3 linked regions of the Variovorax paradoxus genome follow. The main gene of each other region encodes a partner of the protein of the gene in region 2 in a complex. Links are inferred from orthologs where the notes say so. Each region holds a gene or a part of one and is shown on either strand. Other genes may lie near its edges. The genes, in order: QFZ47_RS27795, QFZ47_RS18595 and QFZ47_RS27790.

Evidence for each region.
Region 1: the proteins of QFZ47_RS18595 (region 2) and QFZ47_RS27795 are in contact, whole or in part, in a cryo-EM structure (PDB 9GE8), measured with the Escherichia coli proteins. The link is inferred for Variovorax paradoxus from one-to-one orthologs.
Region 3: the proteins of QFZ47_RS18595 (region 2) and QFZ47_RS27790 are in contact, whole or in part, in a cryo-EM structure (PDB 9GE8), measured with the Escherichia coli proteins. The link is inferred for Variovorax paradoxus from one-to-one orthologs.

The regions. Positions count from the first base shown.
Region 1 is NZ_JAUSXL010000002.1:5,095,636-5,098,783, forward strand. The notes cover bases 1-3,000. They hold QFZ47_RS27795 (arylesterase), read left to right. Parts: upstream 1-1,164; coding sequence 1,165-1,836; downstream 1,837-3,000. Other genes in these bases: QFZ47_RS27785 (hypothetical protein), read right to left, coding at 1-447; QFZ47_RS27790 (ABC transporter ATP-binding protein), read right to left, coding at 444-1,166; QFZ47_RS27800 (hypothetical protein), read right to left, coding at 1,912-2,115; QFZ47_RS27805 (cystathionine beta-lyase), read right to left, coding at 2,228-3,000. Outside these bases: more of QFZ47_RS27805, read right to left, coding at 3,001-3,148. UniProt on the Escherichia coli protein: TesA is a multifunctional esterase that can act as a thioesterase, lysophospholipase and protease.
Region 2 is NZ_JAUSXL010000002.1:3,158,149-3,161,443, forward strand. Bases 127-3,273 are described here. They hold QFZ47_RS18595 (ABC transporter permease), read left to right. Parts: upstream 127-515; coding sequence 516-3,032; downstream 3,033-3,273. Other genes in these bases: QFZ47_RS18590 (formate dehydrogenase accessory sulfurtransferase FdhD), read left to right, coding at 127-450; QFZ47_RS18600 (LysR family transcriptional regulator), read right to left, coding at 3,091-3,273. In the rest of the region: more of QFZ47_RS18590, read left to right, coding at 1-126; more of QFZ47_RS18600, read right to left, coding at 3,274-3,295.
Region 3 is NZ_JAUSXL010000002.1:5,094,793-5,097,938, forward strand. What follows is about bases 149-3,146. They hold QFZ47_RS27790 (ABC transporter ATP-binding protein), read right to left. Parts: upstream 2,010-3,146; coding sequence 1,287-2,009; downstream 149-1,286. Other genes in these bases: rlmB (23S rRNA (guanosine(2251)-2'-O)-methyltransferase RlmB), read right to left, coding at 149-263; QFZ47_RS27785 (hypothetical protein), read right to left, coding at 310-1,290; QFZ47_RS27795 (arylesterase), read left to right, coding at 2,008-2,679; QFZ47_RS27800 (hypothetical protein), read right to left, coding at 2,755-2,958; QFZ47_RS27805 (cystathionine beta-lyase), read right to left, coding at 3,071-3,146. Outside these bases: more of rlmB, read right to left, coding at 1-148.

The sequences.
Region 1 (3,148 bases), 1.9 Mb from region 2 along the record:
GACCACGATGGCCGCGACCAGCCCGCCCAGCCAGGTCTTGGCGGTCCAGCCGCCGACGATGCCCGCGATCAGCGCGGGCACCAGCGCAAAGCCGAACACGCTGCCACGCAGCGGTTCGTCGAAATCGATGTCGACGAACAGCACGTCGGGCGTGTTGAGGCAGCGCGCGCCGTAGCTGTTGCGGGTGATGACGGTGTCGCCCTGCCGCTCGACGATTTCCTCGCGGATGGGCATGCCTTCGGCGCCGTTGTAGGCCAGCTTGCGCTCGCGGCGGTTGAGCTGCTCGCCGCCGGCGATGCGTTCGAAGGCCTCCCGCGTGCGCTGGTCGGCATGCGCCTGCGCGGCGATCGGGCTCTCGTCGGACCAGCCGTGGCGCCGCACGATGATCTGCTTGCCCGCCACCCGCTCCTGGATGCGGCCCTCGGCCCAGAACCGGGGAACGATCATGCCTGCAGCGAGGCCACCAGCACAGGCGTCGATTCGTTGAGCGCCATGCGGCCGGCCTCGATGGTGATGCGCCGTTCGCACTGGGCCGCAATGCCGCGGTCGTGGGTGACGAGCACGAGCGTGGTGCCGAGCTCGCGGTTGAGGTCGAACATCAGCTTCATGACCTGTTCACCGGTCGCGAAGTCGAGGCTGCCGGTGGGCTCATCGGCCAACAGCAGGGCCGGCTGCACCACGAAGGCCCGGGCCAGCGCCACGCGCTGCTGCTCGCCGCCCGAGAGCACCTTGGGATAGTGGCCCAGGCGCTGGCCGAGTCCGACGCGCCCGAGCATCTCGGTGGCGGCCTTGCGCGCGTCCTTGCGGTCGGCCAGTTCGAGCGGCAGCATCACATTCTCGAGCGCGCTCAGGTTGCCGAGCAGCTGGAAGCTCTGGAACACGAAGCCCACGCGCTGGGCGCGCAGCGCGGCGCGCTCGTCCTCGTCGATGGCGAAGATGTCATCGCCCGCCAGCCTGACAGTGCCGCGCGTGGGCGTGTCGAGCCCGGCGATGATCGACAGCAGCGTGCTCTTGCCCGAACCCGAGGCACCGACGATGGCGGCGGTTTCCCGCGCGCCCAGGGTGAAATCGATGTTCTGCAAAATGTCGAGCGTACCGGCCGAATCGGTCACGGACTTGAACACATGCTCGACAGCGACAATGGCATCAGACGGGGGTTGGGACATGGAAAGGCTTTTCGTTTTGAAACGACGTGACTTTATCTTGAGCGCAGCGGCATTCGGCAGCGCAGGGGCTTGGACGGCGAGCCATGCCCAGGCCGCCGCGCCCGGCAAACCGGTCATCCTGGTGCTCGGCGATTCGCTGAGCGCCGAATACGGCCTGAAGCGCGGCGAAGGCTGGGTGCCCCTGCTCGAGAAGCGGCTCGCACAGCAGAAGATCCCGGCCACGGTGGTCAATGCCAGCATCAGCGGCGACACCAGCTCGGGCGGACGCGCCCGCTTTGCCTCGCTGCTGGCGCAGCACAAGCCCAGCCACGTGGTGGTCGAGCTGGGCGCCAACGACGCGCTGCGAGGCCTGCCGCTGCAGAACACCGAGGACAACCTGCTGCAGATCACCAAGGCCGCGCAGGCGGCCGGGGCCAAGGTGCTGATCGTCGGCATCCAGGTGCCGCCCAACTACGGCGGCGACTACACGCGGCGCTTCGAAGCCGTGTTCGGCAAGGTGGCCAGCGCCACCAAGGCGGCGCTGGTTCCGTTCCTGCTCAAGGGCGTGGCCGATGCGCCCGATGCGCTCGCGCTGTTCCAGGCCGATCGCATTCATCCGACCGCCGCCGCGCAGCCGCAGTTGCTCGACAACGTATGGCCGGAGCTGCGCAAGCTGCTCGCGGCCAGGTAAGCCGACCGCAACAAAAAAGCCGCTCCAGGCCCGGAGGCCTGCAGCGGCTTTTTTGTCGATAGCCTTGATTTCGGATCAACCGTTCTTGGTCGGCAGATCGGGCACCGTCGGCGGATCGCGTTCGAGCGAGGCCACGTCGGTTTCCGGGTCACCCGGGGCCAGGCCGTCGCTGCTTGGCGAGAGCTTGCGATTGGCCTTTTCGCGGAGCTTCTCTTCCTTTTTCTTCTTCTTGGCCAGCTCCTTCTGGCGCTTTTCGTAGCCGTAATTGGGTGTTGCCACTGTTCTCTCCTTGAACGAGGCAGTCAAAGCGACTGCGTGTCATCCAACTGTAAGCGATAACGGTGCACCCAAAGCCGCGCAGCGGTCGGCCTCTGCATCCGGAAAACTTCGCTTACATCCGCGCGAGCGCCTGCTGCAGGTCGGCCCGCAGGTCTTCCACATCCTCCAGCCCGACCGAGAAGCGCACCAGCGTGCCCTTGTGGGGCCAGCGCGCCACGCTGGCATCGCGCATCAGGCCGATGTCGTAGGGCACCACGAGGCTCACCGGGCCGCCCCACGAATAGCCGAGGCGGAACAGGTTCAGGCTGTCGCAGAAGCGGTCGACCTGCTCGGTGCTGTAGCGCTCGTCGAACACGATCGAGAACAGGCCCGCGGCCAGGTCGGCGCCGCCGCACAGTGCACGCCAGTTCGCATGGCCGGGCGACTCCTCGAGCGCAGGATGCAGCACCTGCGCGACCTCTTCGCGGCCGCCGAGCCAGCGCGCCAGCTCGCGCGCCGAACGGTCGTGCGCGGCATAGCGCAACCCGATGCTCGGCAGCGACCGCAGCAGAGTTTCCACATCGCCGACGCCGACGCCGAAGCCCGTGCGCATGTGCGTGAGCTTGAGCGCGCGATGCAGCCGCTCGTCGCGCGTGACGACGCTGCCCATCAGCACATCGCCGCCGCCGCTCGGGTATTTGGTGAGCGCGTGAACCGAGATGTCCACGCCCTGCCCGCTGCCGTTGAAATCGAAGGGGGCGAATGCCAGGCCCGCGCCCCAGGTGTTGTCCAGCGCCGTCACCACGCCGCGCGCACGGCAGGCTTTCACCAGCGCCGGCAGGTCGGGAAACTCCATCGTCACCGAGCCCGCGGCCTCGAGCCACACCAGCCGCGTGCGCTCCGAGAGCTTGGCGGCCAGATCGGACGGGTTCATCGCGTCGTACATGCGGTGCGTGATGCCGAAGTTGGCCAGTTCGCCGGTCGCCAGCGCCTTGTTGGGGCCGTAGGCGTTGTCGGGAATCAGCACCTCGTCGCCGCTCTTCAGGAAGGCGAA
Region 2 (3,295 bases):
ACGCAGGCGCAGCTCTATGCGCTGGTCAACGCGATCCGGCTCCAGGAGAGCACCTACAAGTCGGCCGGGTCGGTGCACGGCTGCGCGCTGTTCACGCTCGAGCCCGGCGGCACGGAGGTCACGATGCATTGCTTCGTGGAGGATGTGGGCCGCCACAACGCCATAGACACCATCGCGGGCTGGTGCGCCATGCAGCCGCCGGATGCGCTGGCAGGCGACCGCGTGTTCTACACCACCGGCCGGCTCACGAGCGAAATGGTGATCAAGTCGGCACAGATGGGCGTGCCCATCGTGGTCTCGCGCAGCGGCATCACGCAGATGGGCCACGAGGTGGCAACGCGCGTGGGCCTGTGCGCGATCGGCCGCGCGACCAACCGGCACTTCGTCTGCTACGCGGGCGTGGAGCGGCTGGTGCTGCAGCCGGAACTCGCGCGCCGCAGCCCGGCATAGTCACCCTGCCGGCGCTAAGCCCCTGAAAAGGCGCTGGCGCACCCGCGTCGGCTATCGTCTCGCCCATGAATGCCTCTTTCCGCCTTGGCTGGCGCACCCTCTGGCGCGATCTGCGTGCCGGCGAACTGCGCCTCTTGATCGTTGCCGTGGTGCTGGCCGTGGCCGCGCTCACGGCGGTCGGCTTCTTTGCCGATCGGCTGAAGGGAGGCCTGCAGCGCGATGCGCGGCAACTGCTCGGCGGCGACGCGGTGGTCGTGAGCGACAACCCCACGCCCGAAGCCTTCGTCGCGCAGGCCCGCGCCTTCGGGCTTCAGGGCTCCGGCACCTACGGCTTTCCGACCATGGCACGGGCCAGCGATGCCCAGGGCGGCGCCAGCAAGCTGGTGGCCCTGAAGGCCGTGGCCGCGGGCTATCCGTTGCGCGGCAATCTGCAGACTGCGAGCGCCCCCGATGTTCCCGGCACCCTCACGCGCGACATTCCGCCGGCGGGCGAGGTCTGGGTCGATGCCTCGCTGCTCGACTCGCTGGCGCTCAAGGCGGGGGACACGCTTCTTCTTGGCGACACCGGCCTTCGCATCGGCCGCGTGATCACGCTCGAACCCGACCGGGGCGCGGGCTTCATGAGTTTTGCGCCGCGCGTGATGCTCAACCAGGCCGATGTGCCGCGCACCGGCCTCGTGCAGCCTGCGAGCCGTGTCGGCTACCGCTATGCCGTGGCGGGCGAGAACGCGGCCGTCAAGCGCTTTTCCGACTGGGCCGAGGCCGCGATCAAGAAGGGCGAGCTGCGCGGCGTGCGGCTCGACTCCTTCGAGGGCGGGCGCCCCGAAATGCGCCAGACGCTGGACCGCGCCGAGAAATTCCTGAGCCTGGTCGCGCTGCTCGCGGCGCTGCTGTCGGCCGTGGCGGTGGCACTGGCCGCGCGCGGCTTCGCGGCCAGCCATCTCGACGACTGCGCCATGCTGCGCGTGCTCGGCCAGAGCCAGCGCACCATCGCGCTGGCCTACTCGTTCGAATTTGCCGTCGTCGGCCTCGTGGCCAGCAGCCTCGGCGTGGCGATCGGCTTCGGCGTGCATTACGTGTTCGTGGTGCTGCTCGCGGGGCTGGTGGAAGCGGCGCTGCCCGCGGCCACCCTGTGGCCCGTGGCCTTCGGCCTGGGCATGGGGCTCACGCTGCTGTTCGCCTTCGGCCTGCCGCCGGTGCTGCAGCTGGCCAGGGTGCCGCCGCTGCGGGTGATCCGGCGCGACGTCGGCGGGCTCAAGCCCGCGTCGCTCGCGGTGCTGGGCATTGGCGTGGCGGGCTTCGCGGCCTTGCTGATCGCGGCCAGCAGCGACCTGAAGCTGGGCCTGATCGCGGTGGGCGGCTTCGCGGGCGCTGTGGCCGTGTTTGCTCTCCTGAGCTGGCTCGCGGTGAAGGTGCTGCGCCGCAGCGTCAATGAAACCACCGCGCCGCGCTGGCTGGTGCTGGCCACGCGCCAGATCTCGGCGCGGCCGGCCTACGCAGTGGTGCAGGTCAGCGCGCTGGCCGTCGGCCTGCTCGCGCTGGTGCTGCTGGTGCTGCTGCGCACCGACCTGGTCGCGAGCTGGCGCAAGGCCACGCCGCCCGATGCGCCGAACCGCTTCGTGATCAACGTCATGCCCGACCAGAGCACGGCGTTCCAGAAATCGCTGCGCGATGCCGGCGTGAACAAGTTCGACTGGTATCCGATGATCCGCGGCCGCCTGGTGGCCGTCAACGACAAGCCGGTGTCGCCCGACGACTACGTTGAAGACCGCGCCAAGCGCCTGGTGGACCGCGAGTTCAACCTCAGCAACAGCGTGGCGGCGCCGGCACACAACAGCATCGTGGCGGGGGCGTGGAAGCCCGATGCGCCGGGCGAAGTGAGCGTGGAAGAAGGCCTGGCCGAAACGCTCGGCCTCAAGCTCGGCGATGTGCTGCGCTTCGACATCGGCGGCATGCAGAACGATGCGCGCATCACATCGCTGCGCAAGGTCGACTGGGGCTCGATGCATGCGAACTTCTTCGTGATGTACACCGTGGCCGCGTTGCCCGACGTGCCGGTGACCTACATGGGCGCCTTCCGCGCGCCCGAGACGCGGGGCTTCGACAACGCGCTGGTGCGCAGCTACCCCAACGTGACCAACGTCGACATGAGCGCCACCATCAACCAGGTGCAGCGCGTGCTCGACCAGGTGATCCGTGCGGTCGAGTTCCTGTTCGGCTTCACGCTCGCGGCGGGGCTGGTGGTGCTGTTCGCCGCGGTCACCGCCACGCGCGAGGAGCGCGCGCGCGAGTTCGCGGTGATGCGCGCGGTGGGCGCACGGGCCAGCCTGCTGCGCCAGGTGCAGCGGGCCGAGCTCGCGGGCGTGGGCCTGCTGGCGGGCTTCCTCGCGAGCATCGTGGCGTCGGCCATCGGCTGGGGCCTCGCGCGCTACGTGTTCGACTTCACCTGGACGGCGTCGCCCCTGGTGCCGATCGCCGGTGCGCTCGCGGGCGCGGTGCTGGCGCTGGCCGCAGGCTGGTGGGGCTTGCGTGACGTGCTGCGCAGGCCGGTGGTCGAGACGCTGCGGCGCGCGGCGGAATAGATTTTTCTTCCGGCAAGGGCGGGCAGGGCGGAGAGCGTCGGGGCGCCGGCTGGCGTGATCAGCGAGCCGGCGGCAAGTCTTCCCTGAACATGTGCTCGCTCGCGAAGTCCACGAAAGCCCGCACCTTCGGCGACAGCTGCCGGCTCGACGGCCACAGCGCCGAGAACTGCCCCTGGCGCACCAGGTGCGTTTCGAGCACGCGCTGCAGTTCGCCGCGGCAGAGCGAATCGCGCGCGAGAAAGTCTGGCATATAGGCCACGCCG
Region 3 (3,146 bases), 1.9 Mb from region 2 along the record:
AGCTCGTCGAGCGAACGCACTTGCGCGATGGGCTCGACCCGCGCAGCCACGCCCTGGTGGCCATGGCTGCCGCTGAGCTTGGCGAGCCGCAGCCCGTCGGCCTCGACCAGCCGCACACCGGCTTCTTGGGCGCGCGCGATGAACTGTTTCATGCGCGCATCGCGCCGGCTGCTGTCGAACATCACTTCGAGCACCGATTTGGGCGCGGTCTTGATGCGCACGCCCACGGCATGGAAGCCGAAGATCACTTTGGGGGAAGACATCCCCTGATTATCCCTACCCTGGCCGGCCCGGATCTTCAGGCGATCCTCAGGCGATGGGCAGGCCGCTCAGCGCTCGCGTGCGTTCGTCGTGCAATTGCTGCACCGCCAGCGCATTCGCATGCACCCGCGCGCTGTTGCCGGCGCTCTCCAGGTACTGGCAGGCGGCATGGCCCGCGGCGGCCTTTTCGTAGCGCGCGACCCAGGCATCGCGCACCGGCAGCTTCTCGGGCGACACGGGCCAGACGCCCGGCCGCGGCCGCATGTGCTCGCCGATGCCGATGCGCCAGGGCTTGGCGCTCAGGCGGGCGCGAAAGCAGTTCTGGTTGCGGCACATGCGCGCGTAGACCTTGTCGACACCCAGCGCCTGGAAGCAGTCGGCCACCGCGATGTCGGCCGGGCTGAAGACGTCGTGCATCGCCAGCACGCGGAAGCCGGCCGGCGTGCGGTAGATGCGCAAATGCCAGTCGGGGTGCTGATGGACGAAGCGCCCGATGCGCCCGGCCGCGCGCTTCTCGGGCGCGGGATCGTCGCTGGCCTCGCCGCGCTTCTTGCGCAGGCCGATGCGGTAGGCGACGGCAAAGACCACGATGGCCGCGACCAGCCCGCCCAGCCAGGTCTTGGCGGTCCAGCCGCCGACGATGCCCGCGATCAGCGCGGGCACCAGCGCAAAGCCGAACACGCTGCCACGCAGCGGTTCGTCGAAATCGATGTCGACGAACAGCACGTCGGGCGTGTTGAGGCAGCGCGCGCCGTAGCTGTTGCGGGTGATGACGGTGTCGCCCTGCCGCTCGACGATTTCCTCGCGGATGGGCATGCCTTCGGCGCCGTTGTAGGCCAGCTTGCGCTCGCGGCGGTTGAGCTGCTCGCCGCCGGCGATGCGTTCGAAGGCCTCCCGCGTGCGCTGGTCGGCATGCGCCTGCGCGGCGATCGGGCTCTCGTCGGACCAGCCGTGGCGCCGCACGATGATCTGCTTGCCCGCCACCCGCTCCTGGATGCGGCCCTCGGCCCAGAACCGGGGAACGATCATGCCTGCAGCGAGGCCACCAGCACAGGCGTCGATTCGTTGAGCGCCATGCGGCCGGCCTCGATGGTGATGCGCCGTTCGCACTGGGCCGCAATGCCGCGGTCGTGGGTGACGAGCACGAGCGTGGTGCCGAGCTCGCGGTTGAGGTCGAACATCAGCTTCATGACCTGTTCACCGGTCGCGAAGTCGAGGCTGCCGGTGGGCTCATCGGCCAACAGCAGGGCCGGCTGCACCACGAAGGCCCGGGCCAGCGCCACGCGCTGCTGCTCGCCGCCCGAGAGCACCTTGGGATAGTGGCCCAGGCGCTGGCCGAGTCCGACGCGCCCGAGCATCTCGGTGGCGGCCTTGCGCGCGTCCTTGCGGTCGGCCAGTTCGAGCGGCAGCATCACATTCTCGAGCGCGCTCAGGTTGCCGAGCAGCTGGAAGCTCTGGAACACGAAGCCCACGCGCTGGGCGCGCAGCGCGGCGCGCTCGTCCTCGTCGATGGCGAAGATGTCATCGCCCGCCAGCCTGACAGTGCCGCGCGTGGGCGTGTCGAGCCCGGCGATGATCGACAGCAGCGTGCTCTTGCCCGAACCCGAGGCACCGACGATGGCGGCGGTTTCCCGCGCGCCCAGGGTGAAATCGATGTTCTGCAAAATGTCGAGCGTACCGGCCGAATCGGTCACGGACTTGAACACATGCTCGACAGCGACAATGGCATCAGACGGGGGTTGGGACATGGAAAGGCTTTTCGTTTTGAAACGACGTGACTTTATCTTGAGCGCAGCGGCATTCGGCAGCGCAGGGGCTTGGACGGCGAGCCATGCCCAGGCCGCCGCGCCCGGCAAACCGGTCATCCTGGTGCTCGGCGATTCGCTGAGCGCCGAATACGGCCTGAAGCGCGGCGAAGGCTGGGTGCCCCTGCTCGAGAAGCGGCTCGCACAGCAGAAGATCCCGGCCACGGTGGTCAATGCCAGCATCAGCGGCGACACCAGCTCGGGCGGACGCGCCCGCTTTGCCTCGCTGCTGGCGCAGCACAAGCCCAGCCACGTGGTGGTCGAGCTGGGCGCCAACGACGCGCTGCGAGGCCTGCCGCTGCAGAACACCGAGGACAACCTGCTGCAGATCACCAAGGCCGCGCAGGCGGCCGGGGCCAAGGTGCTGATCGTCGGCATCCAGGTGCCGCCCAACTACGGCGGCGACTACACGCGGCGCTTCGAAGCCGTGTTCGGCAAGGTGGCCAGCGCCACCAAGGCGGCGCTGGTTCCGTTCCTGCTCAAGGGCGTGGCCGATGCGCCCGATGCGCTCGCGCTGTTCCAGGCCGATCGCATTCATCCGACCGCCGCCGCGCAGCCGCAGTTGCTCGACAACGTATGGCCGGAGCTGCGCAAGCTGCTCGCGGCCAGGTAAGCCGACCGCAACAAAAAAGCCGCTCCAGGCCCGGAGGCCTGCAGCGGCTTTTTTGTCGATAGCCTTGATTTCGGATCAACCGTTCTTGGTCGGCAGATCGGGCACCGTCGGCGGATCGCGTTCGAGCGAGGCCACGTCGGTTTCCGGGTCACCCGGGGCCAGGCCGTCGCTGCTTGGCGAGAGCTTGCGATTGGCCTTTTCGCGGAGCTTCTCTTCCTTTTTCTTCTTCTTGGCCAGCTCCTTCTGGCGCTTTTCGTAGCCGTAATTGGGTGTTGCCACTGTTCTCTCCTTGAACGAGGCAGTCAAAGCGACTGCGTGTCATCCAACTGTAAGCGATAACGGTGCACCCAAAGCCGCGCAGCGGTCGGCCTCTGCATCCGGAAAACTTCGCTTACATCCGCGCGAGCGCCTGCTGCAGGTCGGCCCGCAGGTCTTCCACATCCTCCAGCCCGACCGAGAAGCGCACC